Regions from separate parts of the Nitratireductor sp. CH_MIT9313-5 genome, predicted to be linked through region 1. Evidence: riboswitches for the same ligand, from Rfam matches in the RefSeq annotation. Region 1 holds a riboswitch; the other holds the start of a gene.
The links. Region 1 has a riboswitch for S-adenosylmethionine ahead of WA367_RS05430 (O-succinylhomoserine sulfhydrylase). Riboswitches for the same ligand answer to the same signal wherever they lie in the genome.

Region 1 (7,748 bases):
ACTCCTCACCCGGCACTGGCAAGGGTCTGGGCTTGGCACCCGTCGCAATTAGGAAGTGCTTGGCTTCCAGTGTCTGGCCGCTTTCGAGCTCCACCTTGTGAGGGCTGATGAAGCGGACATGACCGTGGAAGGTTTCGACTCCAGCGCTCTGCAGCCCTGCCTCCATCTTGGCTGGCACGTCATCGGTGAAAGAGCGCTTGTGCGCCATCAGGTCGGCCCAATTCACCTTCAGGCCTTGCTGGTCTATTCCCTTGCCCTGCATGAGCTGGGCTGCATCCATTATTTCGGCTGCGCGGCGGAGCATCTTCTTTGGGTCGCAGCCGCGCAGGGCACAGGTGCCGCCATAGGGAAGTTCGTCAATGATCGCGACATCCCAACCTGCGGCTGCGCATTTGCGGGCGGCCGCATTGCCGGCCATGCCAGCGCCAATCACAACGAGATCCTTCATCGTCTGCCTCATCTGGGAAATGACTGTCTGGGGCTGAACGCGAGCGTTCGTGGAGCGTTCCGGGAGGGCGATCCGGCAGTCTAGCGTGCTTCTTCTTCGCTCAGCGTTGCTGCATAGCCTGCATCTGCCGATGCTTTGGCGATAATCGCGGCAGTCGTGAGAGCGTCGTCAAAGCGCACGGATGCCGTGCGGGCCTCAATGTCGGTCGTGACTTCCAGAACCCCGTCCACCTTGCCCATGGCCGCTTCGACTATGAACGGGCAACTGGCGCAATTCATGCCGGGCACGGAAAATTCTGCCAGCCGCTCCGCTGCAAAAGCTGGCAGCGTTGCAAAAATAGCGGCGACCGTGATGAGGGACTTGTGCATGGTTCTTCCTTTCAAAGTCCAAGCAGAACCGGAGCCACGACAGGGGCGATCCAGTTCCAGAAAAGAGCTATCAGGACGAGAGCCGAGGAAACCCACAGAACAACGCGCACAAGGCGTTGTGACCGGTCGGTCGCGCACCCATCATCAGTGCTGCAAGCAGGCTGCCGATAAACCTTCCAAAACCCCCAGCTCAATGCCGCTACGGCGATGATGAGAAAGACCGGACGGTAGGGCTCCAATGCAGTGAGGTTGCCCACCCACGCTCCTGATACGCCCAGGCCGAACAGCACCAGCGGCAATACGCAGCAGGTTGAAGCACCGATGGCCCCGAGGGCACCCAGAAAAGCAGCGCCTCCAGCGCTGGCATCCTTGGCATCGGGTTTGGATATGTGCGTTCGAATAGTCGTCATCTGGCAAGGCCTCGCGGTTCCTGTCATTCTATGTGGCACCTGTAGTAACTACAGATTCAAGAGGGTGACGAAGCCATGCCCATCACAAGGACGCGATCAATGAGGATCGGCACGCTGGCCAGCGAGACAGGCGTGAAGGTAGAGACCATCCGCTATTATGAACGGATTGGCTTGATGAAGAGCCCGGAGCGCACGGCCGGTGGAACGCGCGAATACGGCCTGGAAGACCTGAAACGCTTGAGCTTCATTAGACGCAGCCGCGAACTGGGCTTCAGTCAGGAAGAAATCCGCGCACTTTTGAGAATGGTCGATGCGCAAAGCGTCTCCTGCGCACAGGTCCATGAGATGACATTGGAACACCTGGCAAATATCAGGCGGAAAATAATGCGACTCCAGAGGCTGGAAACCGCACTCGAATCCATGGCGGCCGAATGTTCCAAGGGGGACGTTCCGAAATGCCCCGTCGTGGAGGTTCTCTACGAGGCGCAGTGAATGGACTTGCAAGGCGTTACCAGCGCCACGAAGCAGAAGGGATGTGAGCGAAGGGGTAAAGACGAGCCTCTTCGACGAATATGCCCGCCTGTTGGCCCGGCAGCCGATTCCGGCTTTCTAAACGAACGCGGCTCCAAGAGCCAGTTCACCGTTGGCGTATCGGCCGCTTTCCGCTCGACTGCTCACTTTAGTTTGTGGCGCAACAACACCACTGATGCAAGGCGGTGAAGTCGCCGTTGTTTTAGCTTGGATGGACTGCCGACGCTCCCCCGCATCAGGGGGAGCGTCGAAAATTTGTTTCAAGCTGCGGAGACATTAAGACGCTGGTCTCGCAGCCGGAGCAAGTGGATCAGCGGAAGCGCGGCCACGACAGACCAGCTCTTGCCGATAACTTGACCTGCGACTAGGTCGAGGCTCCCGAAAGCAAGGAAGAGGAAGAGGGCGCTGTCCACGATTATCCCGACGATGCTGCTTGCCACCACTGCAAGTACAAGTCCCTTGCGCTGGAGAGGTGTGAATACCGCCAGATCAGCGGCTTCGGAGAACACGAAGGCAGCGACTGACGCAGCCACGAGTGCTGGGGGCGCGACCAGCGCAGACAGGACGCCGCCTGCAGCTATCGCCACCATTGCCCAGCTCACACCTAGGCGGCGCTGAACGAGATCACGCAGTACAAGCGCCGCACCGATTGCCAGAACACCGCTCGGAGCGGAGATGCCGGGCCACACTGGTACAAGGCAGGGTCCTTTCGGCACACAGAAAGTGCCAACATTTCCAATCAGCCAGTTCGCCAGGGGGATGCAGGCCGCGAAGAGTGCCAGGTAGATGAAGCCTTCAACGCGCAGGAGTTTGGGAGTGGTCATGTCCTTCACCCTCTTCCACGGTAGGTAGGTACGTTCTGGTCGGGGATCCACACATCGGTCGGTTCCGGCCCCGTCTGGTAAAATACGTCGATGGGGATTCCACCGCGTGGGTACCAGTAGCCACCGATGCGCAGCCATTCGGGCTCCAGAAGTGCTGCCAAGCGCGTGCCGATGGAGACGGTGCAGTCCTCATGGAACGCGCCATGATTGCGGAACGAGGTCAGGTAAAGCTTGAGCGACTTGCTTTCCACAAGCCACGCCCCGGGCACATAGTCGATGACCAGATGAGCGAAATCCGGCTGGCCGGTCATTGGGCAAAGCGAGGTGAATTCCGGGGCCGTGAACCTAACCGCATAGCGAACGTTCGCTTGCGGGTTGGGGACTCGCTCGAGAATGGCTTTTTCCGGATCGTCGGGGATGTCAGTTTTCTGCCCCAACTGCGTGAGGCCGGTATAGATGTCGTCTTTTGACAAGTTCTGGTGCCTTCATATGAGGCCACCGATCAGCCAACGTGCAGAATGCACGACATTGATCCTATAGTCCTTGTTTTGACCGGGTAGGCTGCGACCGGGGCTGTTAAACCTGCGGGCCGTGTATAATGAGATGGCCTTCAGGTAAAGGTGCCGCTAGGCAAGGCCCGGACGAAAGTCCTTCAAATATTCAGGAATTTGGAGCGGGTGAAGGGAATCGAACCCTCGTCGTCAGCTTGGGAAGCTGCTGCTCTACCATTGAGCTACACCCGCCTGAAGGCTCATGATTTGTCGTAGAGGTGGGCTTTCTGTCAAGCGGCAATTCATTTGGCCGCGGCTGCTTCTTGACGAAGCGCGCATGAGACATCAACTGTGCGCTCGACATCAAGACGAAGGGCCCTGTTCAAGTGCAATCGCTGAAGACACTTCTGGAATCCCGCAAGTTCGAAACCGCAATCACCGCGCTGATCATCGTGAATGCGATCACGCTCGGGCTTGAAACATCGCAGCGGGCCATGGAAGCGTTCGGGCCGCTCCTGATGGTGATCGACAAGGTCATTCTCGCCATCTTCGTCGCCGAACTAGCCGCAAAAATTTTTGTCTACCGCGGTCGCTTCTTCAACGATCCCTGGCGTATTTTTGATCTGTTCGTGGTGGGGATTGCGCTTGTGCCTGCCACGGCGAATTTCTCGGTCCTGCGTGCGCTGCGCATCCTGCGCGTGCTTCGTCTCGTGAGCATGGTGCCCTCGCTCAAGCGCGTGGTCGGCGGGCTCGTGGCGGCACTTCCCGGCATGGGTTCGATCATGCTGCTTCTGTCGCTGGTCTATTACGTCTTTGCGGTAATGGCGACAAAGATGTTCGGGCCATCCTTTCCCGATTGGTTCGGCACGATCGGACGCTCCGGCTATTCGCTGTTCCAGATCATGACTTTGGAGAGCTGGTCCATGGGGATCGTGCGCCCGGTGATGGAGGTCTTTCCCTGGGCGTGGCTGTTCTTCATTCCCTTCATTGTCTGCACCACCTTCACGGTGCTCAATCTCTTCATCGGTATCATCGTATCGGCGATGCAGGAGGAGCATGATGCAGCGGCCACGGCGGAGCGCTCGGCTCTGCAGCATGAGCAGGAGCTGATCCTGACGGAGATCAGGGCTCTGCGGGAAGAGGTGAAGGCGCTGCGCGTGGAGGAGCGGAGCTAGCCTGCGGTGAAGTGCTTGGAGAGCTTCAGCGCCTGACCCTGATAGTTCGATTTGAGGTCCGCGCCGTAAAGCGCATCCGGCTTGGCCGCCATCTTCTCGTAGACGAGGCGACCGACAATCTGTCCGTGATCGAGAATGAACGGCACTTCGTGGCTGCGCACTTCCAGAACCGCGCGGCTGCCTGTTCCACCGGCTGCGGTATGCCCGAAGCCGGGATCGAAGAAACCGGCATAATGCACACGGAATTCGCCCACCAGCGGGTCGAAAGGCGTCATCTCGGCGGCATAGGCCGGTGGCACATGCACCGCTTCGCGGGAGACGAGGATGTAGAACTCGTCCGGATCCAGCACCAGTTCCGCCGCGCCGTGATTGTAAAGCGGCTCCCAGAAATCCGAGACCTTGAAGGCACCCTTGCGGTCCACATCGACCAAGCCCGTATGATGCTTTGCACGGTAGCCGACGAGGCCGTTTTCGCCACCGGCAAGATCGATCGAAAGCGCGATGCCGCCATTGGAAATGTTCGGCTCGTCGGAGGCCACAAGCGTCTGCGCTTCGTGAAGAACCGAAAGCGCGGTCTCGTCCAGCAGCGAATGGCCGCGCCGGAAGCGGATCTGGGAAAGGCGGGAGCCTGCGCGCGCAAGAATGGGAAAGGTGCGCGGGCTGACCTCAAGATAAAGCGGACCATTATAGCCCGCCGCGATCTTGTCGAATTCGACGCCATTGTCCGTGAGAACGCGCGTGAAAATGTCGAGGCGCCCCGTGGAGCTTTTCGGATTGGCTGACGCCGAAACATCGGCCGGCAGCGCCAGCGTCTCCATCAACGGAACGATATAGACGCAGCCCGTTTCCAGTACCGCTCCTTCAGCCAGCGAGAATTCGTGGAGCGTCAGCCGATCAAGCTTTTCGGAAACTAGCGATCCGGGCCCTGGCAGGAAGCTCGCGCGCACCCGGTAGGCGGTTTCGCCCAGCCGCAGATCGAGGCTTGCAGGCTGGATCTGGTCGGGATCGAGAGGCCGGGCGGATGCCAGACGGCCCGCATCAAACAAGCCGGAAATCTCTCGGTCGGGCAGGATGCCGGTAACGCTCAAGCCAGGTCCCCTCGGGTCAATACTGACCGGAGACGTTTACCGAGACGGGCGATTGACGCAAGACGCTGGGGCCTCTAAAGACACCTTATCCCGTGGTGATTTGGCCGGTCGGCTTGCAGCCACGTAAAAGAAGTCGCTAAAAGGCCGCGCCCGATGACTTTCAAACCGGCGTGCGCCTTCGCAGCCGGTTTTTGTATGGGCAGAAAAGATGACGAACGATTTCTCCAATGAATGGAAGCCGCAGACCGCACTGGTTCATGGTGGCACGCAGCGCTCGCAGTTCGGCGAGACGTCGGAAGCACTCTATCTGACGCAGGGCTTCATCTATGAAAGCGCGGAAGCCGCCGAGGCACGCTTCAAGGGAGAAGAGCCGGGCTTCATCTACTCGCGCTACGCCAATCCCACTGTGGACATGTTCGAAAAGCGTATGTGCGCGCTGGAAGGCGCGGAAGATGCCCGCTCAATGGCCTCCGGAATGGCGGCCGTTTCGGCAGCGCTTCTGTGTTCGCTCAAGGCCGGTGATCATGTCGTTTCCGCCCGTGCACTGTTCGGCTCCTGCCGTTGGGTGGTGGAGACGCTGATGCCGCGTTACGGCATTGAGATCACACTGGTAGACGGCAAGGACATGAAGGCCTGGGAAGAGGCCGTTCGTCCCAACACGAAGCTCTTCTTCCTGGAAAGCCCGACAAACCCGACGCTTGAAGTTTGCGACATTGCAGCCATCGCCAAGCTGGCCGAGAGCGCCGGCGCGCGTCTGGTGGTCGACAATGTCTTCGCCACACCGCTCCAACAGAAGCCGCTTGAACTTGGTGCGCATGTCGTCGTCTATTCCGCTACCAAGCATATTGACGGGCAGGGGCGCTGTCTGGGCGGCATCGTGCTGTCCGACAAGGAATGGATCGACGAGAACCTGCATGACTATTTCCGTCATACCGGCCCCAGCCTCTCGCCCTTCAACGCCTGGACGCTGCTCAAGGGTCTCGAGACGCTGCCGCTGCGTGTGCGGCAACAGACGGAGACCGCCGGCAAGGTTGCCGATTTTCTCGCAGAGCATGAGAAGGTTTCGCGCGTGGTCTATCCGGGCCGTAAGGACCACCCGCAGGCCGATATCATTGCGCGACAGATGAAAGGCGGCTCCACTCTTGTCTGCTTCGATCTGAAGGGTGGCAAGGAAGCTGCATTCGCCTTCGAGAATGCTCTGTCGATCATCGCGATTTCCAACAATCTTGGTGATGCGAAGAGCCTGGTCACTCATCCCGCCACGACCACGCACAAGAACCTGTCCACCGAAGCCCAGGCCGAGGCCGGTATCGGCGCAGGCACGCTGAGACTTTCCATGGGGCTGGAAGACAGCGACGACCTGATCCGCGACATCACGCAGGCGCTGAACGCGGCTTGATCCTAGCGCAGTTCGCGCATGGCAAGGATGATGCGCGATACCGTGGTGTAGATGGTCATCGCCGCAAAGACATAGGCGATGGCCGCAAACCATTGCGGCATGAGACAGGCAAGGCTGAAGGCGATCAGCGTTTCGCCGGCTTCTGCCAGCCCTGTGGTGAAGAAGAAGCTTTTCTCACCACGCGCCTCACCACTCATCTTCCGCTTCTCCGCCATGATGGAGTAGGCGAGAAAACTCGCGCCATTCCCGTAAAAGGCAAAGAGCAGCACCGCACCCGGAACGGCATTGGATGCCGGGTTGTGCAGGATGAAGGCGAGTGGGATCGCGCCGTAGAAGACGAAGTCCAGAACGATATCGAGATAGCCGCCGAGGTCCGTCTTGCCATTGATGCGCGCCACCGCCCCATCCAGCCCATCGCCCAATCGGCTTAGAAGAATGAGCAGCAAAGCTGTGATAAACTGGCCGTAATAGATTGCGACGGCAGCGCCCATGCCGATGACAAAGGCGCTCCAGGTGATGGCATTGGCAGAAACGCGCGAGCGTGCAATCGTGCCTGCCGCAGCCTGCAGCAAAGGGTCCAGTCCGCGTCTGGCGATGCCGTCGATCATCTGTGATGCCTGAAGATTTGGAACATTCTCGATCTATAACCGATTGGCTGAGGACGAAGGGTCACAAAGGCGTCACCTTGCGTGAAGCGGCCGGTCTGCCCGCCTGAAGCCGATCTGAAGAGTGCGGCCTATGTATAAAGCCACCACGCGAGAGATAGAGGTGCGCGTGCGCCCCTTCTTTCTCCCAGAGCAATCCGACCCGGATGAGGGACGTTTCGTCTGGGCCTACCATATCTGCATAATCAACCACGGCGAGACGACGGTGCAACTCCTTGCCCGCTACTGGCACATCACGGACGGGCTGGGGCGTGTACAGGAAGTGGAAGGTGAGGGCGTTGTCGGTGAAAAGCCGGTGTTGAAACCCGGCGAATCCTACGAATATACCTCAGGCTGCCCGCTAAACGCG
Region 2 (7,748 bases), on a different contig from region 1:
GGACGCCCTCGTATCGGGTATGCAAAAAGAATAACGCGCTGAATCAATGCGTGAGCCCGCCCTGAAGGTCAGGTCTCGATGCGCTTCAGGTAGCTGATGACCGTGAAATGGGAGGTTGCAGCGGTCAGGATGGCGATCACGCAGACGATCAGACCGACCCCCATATAGCCGGACATACCGATGGCGAAGTTGCCGAACAGTGCCGATGCCTGATCCGCTTCCGGCGTGGCAACATTGCGCGCAGACCACCAGGAAAACAGCACGAAGACAATGATCGCCGCCAGGCCACCAGCTGCAGCACCGCGCATGCCGGCAAGCAGGAAGTGGCGGCGGAATTGCCGCGCGATATAGGGTGCTTCGGCACCGACGAAGTGGAGCACCTCGATCACGTGGCCATTGCCCGACATCGCACCGCGGGTGGCGAAGATAACGGTCAATGCTGTGGCGACAAGCATGAGGCTCAGGACCGAGAGGCCGATGGTCACCGTGGTTCGCGCCATCGCGACCAGCCGGTCGACCCAAGTGCGGTGGTCATCCAGGTTGGCTGAGGGCACCTCCTGCGACAATCGCGCCCGCATACTCTCGAAATCCGGCTTCTCGCGCGGGTCGATGGTGACGATGACAAGGCGGGGGACCGGCAGTTCCTCCATATCCAGGCCTGTGCCCAGCCAAGGCTCCAGGAGCCGGGCCGTGGCTTCATTGTCCACGATGGTTGCCTGCAGAACACCGCTAAATTCTCCGGCGATTTCGCGTGCCTTCTGCAGTGCCGCGTCAATATCTAGGTTCTCGTCCGGCTTGATCTGGATGGTCGCCTCGCGCGCGATCTGCGTCTGCCAGGTGGCAGCGGTGTCGCGCACCAGCGTTACCGCCCCGAGCGTCAGGCAGGAGAGGAAGGTCATGATCGCGATGACCAGCACCATGGCGCGGCCGGCAACATTGTCCGGCGGTACGATGGGCGTGCGCCGTCGTGTCGCCTTGGCAAAGGGTCGGCGCAGAGCCGATGTGGCTGTTTCAGCAAGTTGGCGCCATCCAGCTTTGGGTGCCGACCTTCCGGGTTTCGGCTTGGGACTGGATTGTGGGCGTGCGGCGTGTTGATTCACGAGCGCCTCCGAGGTGAAGGCCGCCGGACGAGGCTATTCATAGACATCAAGCCTCCCGCCTGACAGGACAAGCCTTCGGGCGTCCACCTGATCCATAAGCCCGATATCGTGGGTGGCAATGACGACCGCCGTACCCATTCGGTTCAGCTCGATAAGCAGGCGCAGAAGACGCCGGGCAAGCTGAGGGTCCACATTGCCGGTGGGTTCGTCGGCAAGAAGGATGCGCGGCTGCTCGATCAGCGCGCGGGCGATTGCGGCGCGCTGTTTTTCGCCGCCGGACAATACGGGCGGAAGCACATGCATCCGGTCGCCGAGACCCACCCATTTCAAGAGGTCGGTAACGTCGTTTCGGTAGCTTGCCTCTTCACGGCCACGCACACGCAGCGGCAGCGCGACGTTCTCATAGGTCGTGAGGTGGTCGAGCAGGCGGAAATCCTGGAAGACAACGCCGATGCGGCGCCGGATATGAGGCAGTTCCTCACGGGTAATGCGCGCGCGGTCCTTGCCGAAGATCGTGATAAGCCCGCGGGTCGGCTTCAGCGACATGAAAAGCAGGCGCAGGAGGGTGGTCTTGCCCGTCCCCGAAGGACCGCTCAGGAACTGGAAGGAGCGTTCGGGAATGTTGAGCGAAATGTCGCGCAACACTTCCGGACCCATACCGTATCTCAGACCGACATTTTCTAAGCGGATCACGTGGCACGACCTGCTGGTTGGAGTGATGAAGCGGCGAAGGCCTTCTGCCAGGCTTCATCCGACCTTCAGATGAACATGGTTAATTCGTCGTTAAGATTTGCGTGCTTCGGGCAAATGTTAACCATTGGGGTCTATACGCTGGAGACTGACAGAAAAAGGACCCTTGGCACAAAAATGGGTGCAATGGCGCGTTTCAGTTCCACAGGTTTGGTTGCGGGCAGTCACTTCGGGGCAGAAGGCCGAGCCTCCCTCGCAGGTGGTGGCGATATCGTCGATGCCGAATACGAAACTGTGAGCCACCCTTTTGGTCCCGTGGCGGGATTGGGCACCAACCCGGACAAAAGCGCATCCGCAATCGGCACCGGCTTTGCCAGTCTGGCTGGTGGGCAAGTGCCAAGCGGGGATCACGCGGGTCGCGGAGGCATGGCCTTTTGGGTGGCGGGTGCGCTCATTGCGTTCTGTGCATTCTGGATGGCGGGCGGGCATCAATTGCCCTCATTTCTTGGCTCCCTGCTGCAGGGGGAAGCTGCACCCCTGCGGTTGGAAAGCACTTCCAGCCGCGTTCTTCCGGCAGGTGACGGCCAGCGTTCGGTGGTGTTGGTGGAAGGGATGGTCGAGAATGACGGTCACGATGTGGCCGCAGTTCCCGGGCTTGTGATCACGCTGGCCTCCAGTGACGGACACAAGATGCACCATTATCTGGGGACAAATGAAGACCAGCTGGAGCCGGGCGGACGCATTGCCTTCTCCGGTCGGCTGGTGGCCCCTAAAGAGGGGGTCCAGTCCGTTTCAGTTTCTTTTCAGGAGTTCGCCCGCTGATGCATCAGGTGCGTGGCAAGGAAATCGAGGTACTCTTTTCGGCGTCGACGATCGCGCGCCGCAATCTGGAACTTGCGAAAGAAATCGCAAAGCGCGACTACAAGGATCTCCTGGTCATTTCGGTGTTGAAAGGCTCCTTCATCTTCGCGGCCGATCTCATTCGCGCGATGAATGATGTGGGCATCTCGCCGGAAGTCGAGTTCATCATGATCTCTTCCTATGGTGCAGGTAAAACCGCCGGTGAGATCAAGGTCCTGCGGGATATCGACAATGATGTGCGCGGGCGCGACATTCTGCTCATCGACGACATCCTCGAATCAGGAAATACGTTGAAATACACGCGCGAACTCATGCTTTCGCGTGGGGCAAACAAGGTGGACATCGCCGTTCTTCTCGACAAGAGGTCGCGTCGAAAGGCAACGCTGGACGCGGATTTTGTCGGGTTCGAGTGCCCAGACTACTTTGTCGTCGGATACGGAATGGATGTAGCACATGCATTCCGTGAACTGCCCTTCGTTGGTGTGATCAAGGGCGAAGACTGAACCTTTCGTATCCGCTTGCGTTCAGTGAACCGTAACGATTTGCGGCGAGATTGACGCCATGGCTAGACTTCTCATTGTTGAAGACGACGTTTCCGTCAGAACCTTCACCGCTCGTGCCCTTGCGGCTGCCGGTCACACGGTAGAGACCGCCGAGGACGGCATGGACGGGCTCGACAAGATCAAGGCTGCGGAAGGCAGTTTTGATCTGGTGCTTTCCGACATCCGCATGCCGGCCATGGACGGCATCGAGATGGCGCGTGAAGCGGCAAGCACCTTTCCTGACCTGCGGCTTTTGCTCATGACCGGCTTTGCCGATCAGCGCGAACGCGCGGCAGAACTCGATGGCACCGCCAAGGGCGTCGTCAACAAGCCCTTCACGCTCGCGGAAATCCGCGACCGCGTCGGCGAGGCGCTCGCAGCCTAGTCCTTCTTCGGATGTGCAACGACGTGGCGGCCGAAATCCGGCACGTCGATATCCTGACCCGCCTCGATGATCGAGCGGCGAATGGCGCGCGTGCGGGTGAACAGGTCGAACAGCTTGTCGCCGTCGCCCCAACGGATCGCGCGCTGCAGTGCGGAAAGATCTTCCGAGAACCGTCCCAGCATTTCGAGGATCGCATCCCGATTGTGCAGGCACACATCCCGCCACATGGTGGGATCGGACGCGGCAAGGCGGGTAAAGTCACGAAAGCCGGAAGCGGAATATTTGATGACTTCCGATTTCGTCACCGTCTCCAGATCATCGGCCGTACCAACGATGTTGTAGGCAATGATGTGGGGCAGGTGAGACACGATAGCGAGCACCATGTCGTGATGCTCCGGGTCCATCACCTCCACGGTTGAACCGCACCGTTCCCAAAAACGGGTCAGGTTTGACACCGCTTCCTGGTCGGTCCCGGTGGGTGGAGTCAGAATGCACCAGCGTCCTTCAAAAAGTTCCGCAAAGCCTGCATCGGGGCCTGAATGCTCGGTGCCGGCGATCGGGTGGCCGGGAATGAAATGGACATGGTTGGGCAGTTCGGGCTGCATCTGGGAGATGACGGAGCCCTTGGTGGAGCCGACGTCTGTAACGATTGCGCCGGGCTTTAGTGTTCCCGCAATCGCCTTGGCGACGGTGCCGGATGCGCCGACGGGAACGCTGACGACGACAAGATCGGCACCTTCAACCGCCTGGGCGGCATCCTGAAAATAGGCATCACCCAGTTCGAGCGCTTCGGCGCGTTTCAGCGTCTCGGCGCTCCGGGTCGAGACGATGATCTCGGCCGCCAGATTTTCACGGCGAATGACTCGTGCGAGCGATGAACCGATCAGGCCAATGCCGATCAGCGCAACCTTCTCAAACATAGGTTCTGTCATGGCCTCAGCCATTCATGAACTCCGTAAGGGCGGCGACGACGCCGCGATTTGCTTCTTCGGTCCCGACACTCATGCGCAAGGCGTTGGGGAAGCCGTAGGCGGTGACGCGACGCAGGACGAAGCCACGCGAGACGAGATGCTCGTCGGCCTCTGCCGCGCCCTTGCCTTTTGCATCGGGGAAGTGAATCAGCAGGAAATTGCCGACGCTGGGGGTCACTCTCAAGCCGATCCGCTCAAATTCCTTCGTCAGCCAGTTCAACCACTCGTCGTTGAACGCCACCGCCTTTGCCAGATGTTCGCGGTCGCGGATGGCCGCAGCACCTGCCGCGATCGCCATTGCGTTTACGTTGAACGGGCCACGCACGCGATTGATCGCGTCCACCACATGTGCCGGACCGTACATCCAGCCGATGCGCAGGGCGGCAAGCCCGTAGATCTTGGAGAAGGTCCGCGTCATGACGACGTTCTGGCAGGAGGAGACGAGCTCCACGCCTGCCTCATAGTCGTTGCGGTGCACATATTCCGCATAGGCTGCGTCGATCACCAGCAGAACATGGGGCGGCAGTCCGGCCTGCAAGCGGCGGACCTCGTCCACCGGGAGGTAGGTTCCGGTCGGATTGTTCGGGTTGGCGAGGAAGACGATCTTGGTGCGCTCGGTGACCGCGGCAAGGATTGCATCAACATCGGCGCGCGCATTCTTTTCCTTGACGACGACCGGAGTTGCGCCGTTGGCCAGCGTCTGAATGCGGTAGACGAGGAAGCCGTGCTCAGTGAAAACCGCCTCATCGCCTGCACTCAAATAGACATGAGCGAGCAGTCCCAGGAGTTCGTCCGAACCGTTCGAGCAGAGAATATTGGCAGGGTTCAGCCCGTGGATTTCCGCGATCGCATCACGAAGCGCGTGGGCTGCGCCGTCGGGATAAAGCTCAAGATGGTTCGTAACCGCCTGCATGGCTTCTATGGCCTTGGGCGAAGGGCCAAGCGGTGTCTCGTTGGAAGACAGCTTGTAGACCTTTGCCACGCCTTCGGCCGTTTCGCGGCCGGGCACATAGGCAGAAATTTCCATCACGCCGGGTTTCGGCTGGGGGCGGTCGGAAGAGCTCATCGGAAGTTCCCACGGGTTGAAGCCGCCTCACTTAGCCCATCACCAGCGTTGACGCAAAGGGGCTTGAGGCTTAAAAGCAGCCCGATCTCGTGGTGATTTGGCCGGTCGGCTTGCAGCCACGTTAAACAAGTCGCTAAAAGGCCGTGCAGCGTTCCTGACCGGCTTTGCGATATTTGCATTGGCCGGTTTTTTTGTGCCCGCTGCCGTGAGGCGCATAGGGGCGAAGGAGCGTGGATATGGTGAAATCCCGGGTCGCGAAAGCGCGGGACGAGGCGAACAATCCCTCCAGCAAGGTGGTGCGGTTCGGACCAGACAAGCCGCTGCATCTTGCCGCCGGTATCACGCTGTCGCCGTTCCAAGTCGCCTATCAGACCTATGGCGAACTGAATGCGGACAAGAGCAACGCGATCCTGATCTGCCACGCTCTGACCGGCGACCAGCATGTTGCCAACCAGCATCCGGTTACCGGCAAGCCCGGCTGGTGGGAAGCGCTGGTTGGGCCGGGCAAGGTCATCGATACGGACCGCTTCTTCGTCATCTGCTCGAACGTGATTGGAAGCTGTCTTGGTTCTACCGGACCCGCTTCCCTCAACGAGGAGACCGGACAGGCTTATGGCCTCGGCCTGCCGGTCATCACCATCAAGGACATGGTGCGCGCGCAGGCCATGCTGGTTGAACATCTGGGCATCGAGCGACTGTTCTCCGTCGTCGGGGGGTCGATGGGAGGCATGCAGGTTCTGGAATGGGCGGCAAGCTATCCCGAGCGCGTAAACACTGCGGTGCCCATTGCCACGGGCGCGCGCCACACGGCGCAAAACATCGCCTTCCACGAAGTCGGGCGCCAGGCCGTCATGGCTGACCCGGACTGGCGCGGTGGCGCCTATCTGAAGGATGGACGCCATCCCGGAAAGGGGCTCGCTGTCGCGCGCATGGCCGCGCATATCACCTATCTGTCCGAGCCCGCGCTGCACCGCAAATTCGGCCGCAACCTGCAGGATCGCGACCAACCGACCTTCGGATTTGACGCCGATTTCCAGATCGAAAGCTATCTGCGGCACCAAGGCATCACCTTCGTCGATCGCTTCGATGCCAATTCCTATCTCTATCTGACGCGAGCGATGGACTATTTCGATCTGGCGAGCGAGCATGGTGGGATGCTGTCGAAAGCCTTCAAGGGCACCAGGACCCGCTTTTGCGTGGTCTCCTTCACTAGCGACTGGCTGTTTCCAACCGAAGAGAGCCGCATGGTGGTTCATGCACTCAACGCTGCCGGCGCTTCCGTTTCCTTCGTGGAGATCGAGACCGACCGCGGCCATGATGCCTTCCTTCTCGATGAGCCGGAATTTCATGCGGCGATTGATGGTTTCCTGAAAGCTGCGGCGCGCAATGCGGGGCTGATCTGATGAGTGTAAACAATGCACAGCGCGTGGACCTGCAGGTCATTGCCGATCTGATCGAACCCGGGTCGAAGGTTCTAGATGTCGGGTCGGGCGACGGATCGCTTCTCGAACTGCTGCAGGTGCAGAAGGGGGTGGACGGGCGCGGGGTCGAGCTGTCCCAGCGAGGCGTCAACGAATGCGTGGCGCGTGGGCTTTCTGTCATTCAGGGGGATGCGGACCGCGACCTTCGTTTCTATCCTGACAAGGGCTTCGACTATGTGGTGCTGTCGCAGACGCTGCAGGCCACGCACAATCCCAAGAAGGTGCTGGACGAGCTCTTGCGGATCGGCGACCGCGCCATCGTTTCCTTTCCTAATTTCGGGCATTGGCGCGTGCGGCTCTCGCTACTCATGAAGGGGCGAATGCCGGTGACGAAGGATCTGCCCTATTCCTGGTATGATACGCCGAACATCCATTTCTGCACGATCCGCGATTTCGTGGAACTTTCGGACGAACTCGGAGCAACCGTCGAAAGCGCCACGGCACTTGATGCGACTGGCCAGAAGATTGGCCTCTCCATGCCCTGGTGGTTCTGGAACTTCTTCGGTCAGCAGGCGGTGTTTCTTCTGAAGCGCTGAAGATCACCTGCAGGTTCTTTCCGGTTGCCTTTCTTAACCAATAGGTTGGTAGGGAGGGCCGGGATTTGAACGGGGTGGTTTCATGAAGAAGTTGAGTTTGGCGGTTTCTGTGTCCT

Region 2: it holds a riboswitch for S-adenosylmethionine, as region 1 does, so the genes downstream of both, metX (homoserine O-acetyltransferase MetX) here and WA367_RS05430 (O-succinylhomoserine sulfhydrylase) in region 1, are expected to answer to the same signal.

The regions. Positions count from the first base shown of each region.
Region 1 covers NZ_JAYMER010000011.1:284,843-292,590, forward strand. Annotated here, with positions in the region: gene WA367_RS05385 (dihydrolipoyl dehydrogenase family protein) at 1-448, opposite strand, end outside; gene WA367_RS05390 (cation transporter) at 529-816, opposite strand; gene WA367_RS05395 (mercuric transporter MerT family protein) at 828-1,226, opposite strand; gene WA367_RS05400 (MerR family transcriptional regulator) at 1,326-1,718, shown strand; gene WA367_RS05405 (VUT family protein) at 2,018-2,581, opposite strand; gene queF (preQ(1) synthase) at 2,587-3,054, opposite strand; tRNA gene WA367_RS05415 (tRNA-Gly) at 3,251-3,324, opposite strand; gene WA367_RS05420 (ion transporter) at 3,459-4,247, shown strand; gene WA367_RS05425 (2'-deoxycytidine 5'-triphosphate deaminase) at 4,244-5,335, opposite strand; SAM riboswitch at 5,418-5,495, shown strand; gene WA367_RS05430 (O-succinylhomoserine sulfhydrylase) at 5,544-6,734, shown strand; gene WA367_RS05435 (CDP-alcohol phosphatidyltransferase family protein) at 6,737-7,342, opposite strand; gene apaG (Co2+/Mg2+ efflux protein ApaG) at 7,473-7,748, shown strand, end outside.
Region 2 covers NZ_JAYMER010000010.1:500,631-508,378, forward strand. Annotated here, with positions in the region: gene WA367_RS03670 (cell division protein FtsX) at 69-995, opposite strand; gene ftsE (cell division ATP-binding protein FtsE) at 1,134-1,793, opposite strand; gene WA367_RS03680 (hypothetical protein) at 1,794-2,612, shown strand; gene hpt (hypoxanthine phosphoribosyltransferase) at 2,612-3,154, shown strand; gene WA367_RS03690 (response regulator) at 3,213-3,578, shown strand; gene WA367_RS03695 (prephenate/arogenate dehydrogenase family protein) at 3,575-4,510, opposite strand; gene hisC (histidinol-phosphate transaminase) at 4,515-5,615, opposite strand; SAM riboswitch at 5,695-5,772, shown strand; gene metX (homoserine O-acetyltransferase MetX) at 5,852-7,018, shown strand; gene metW (methionine biosynthesis protein MetW) at 7,018-7,632, shown strand; gene WA367_RS03715 (omptin family outer membrane protease) at 7,715-7,748, shown strand, end outside.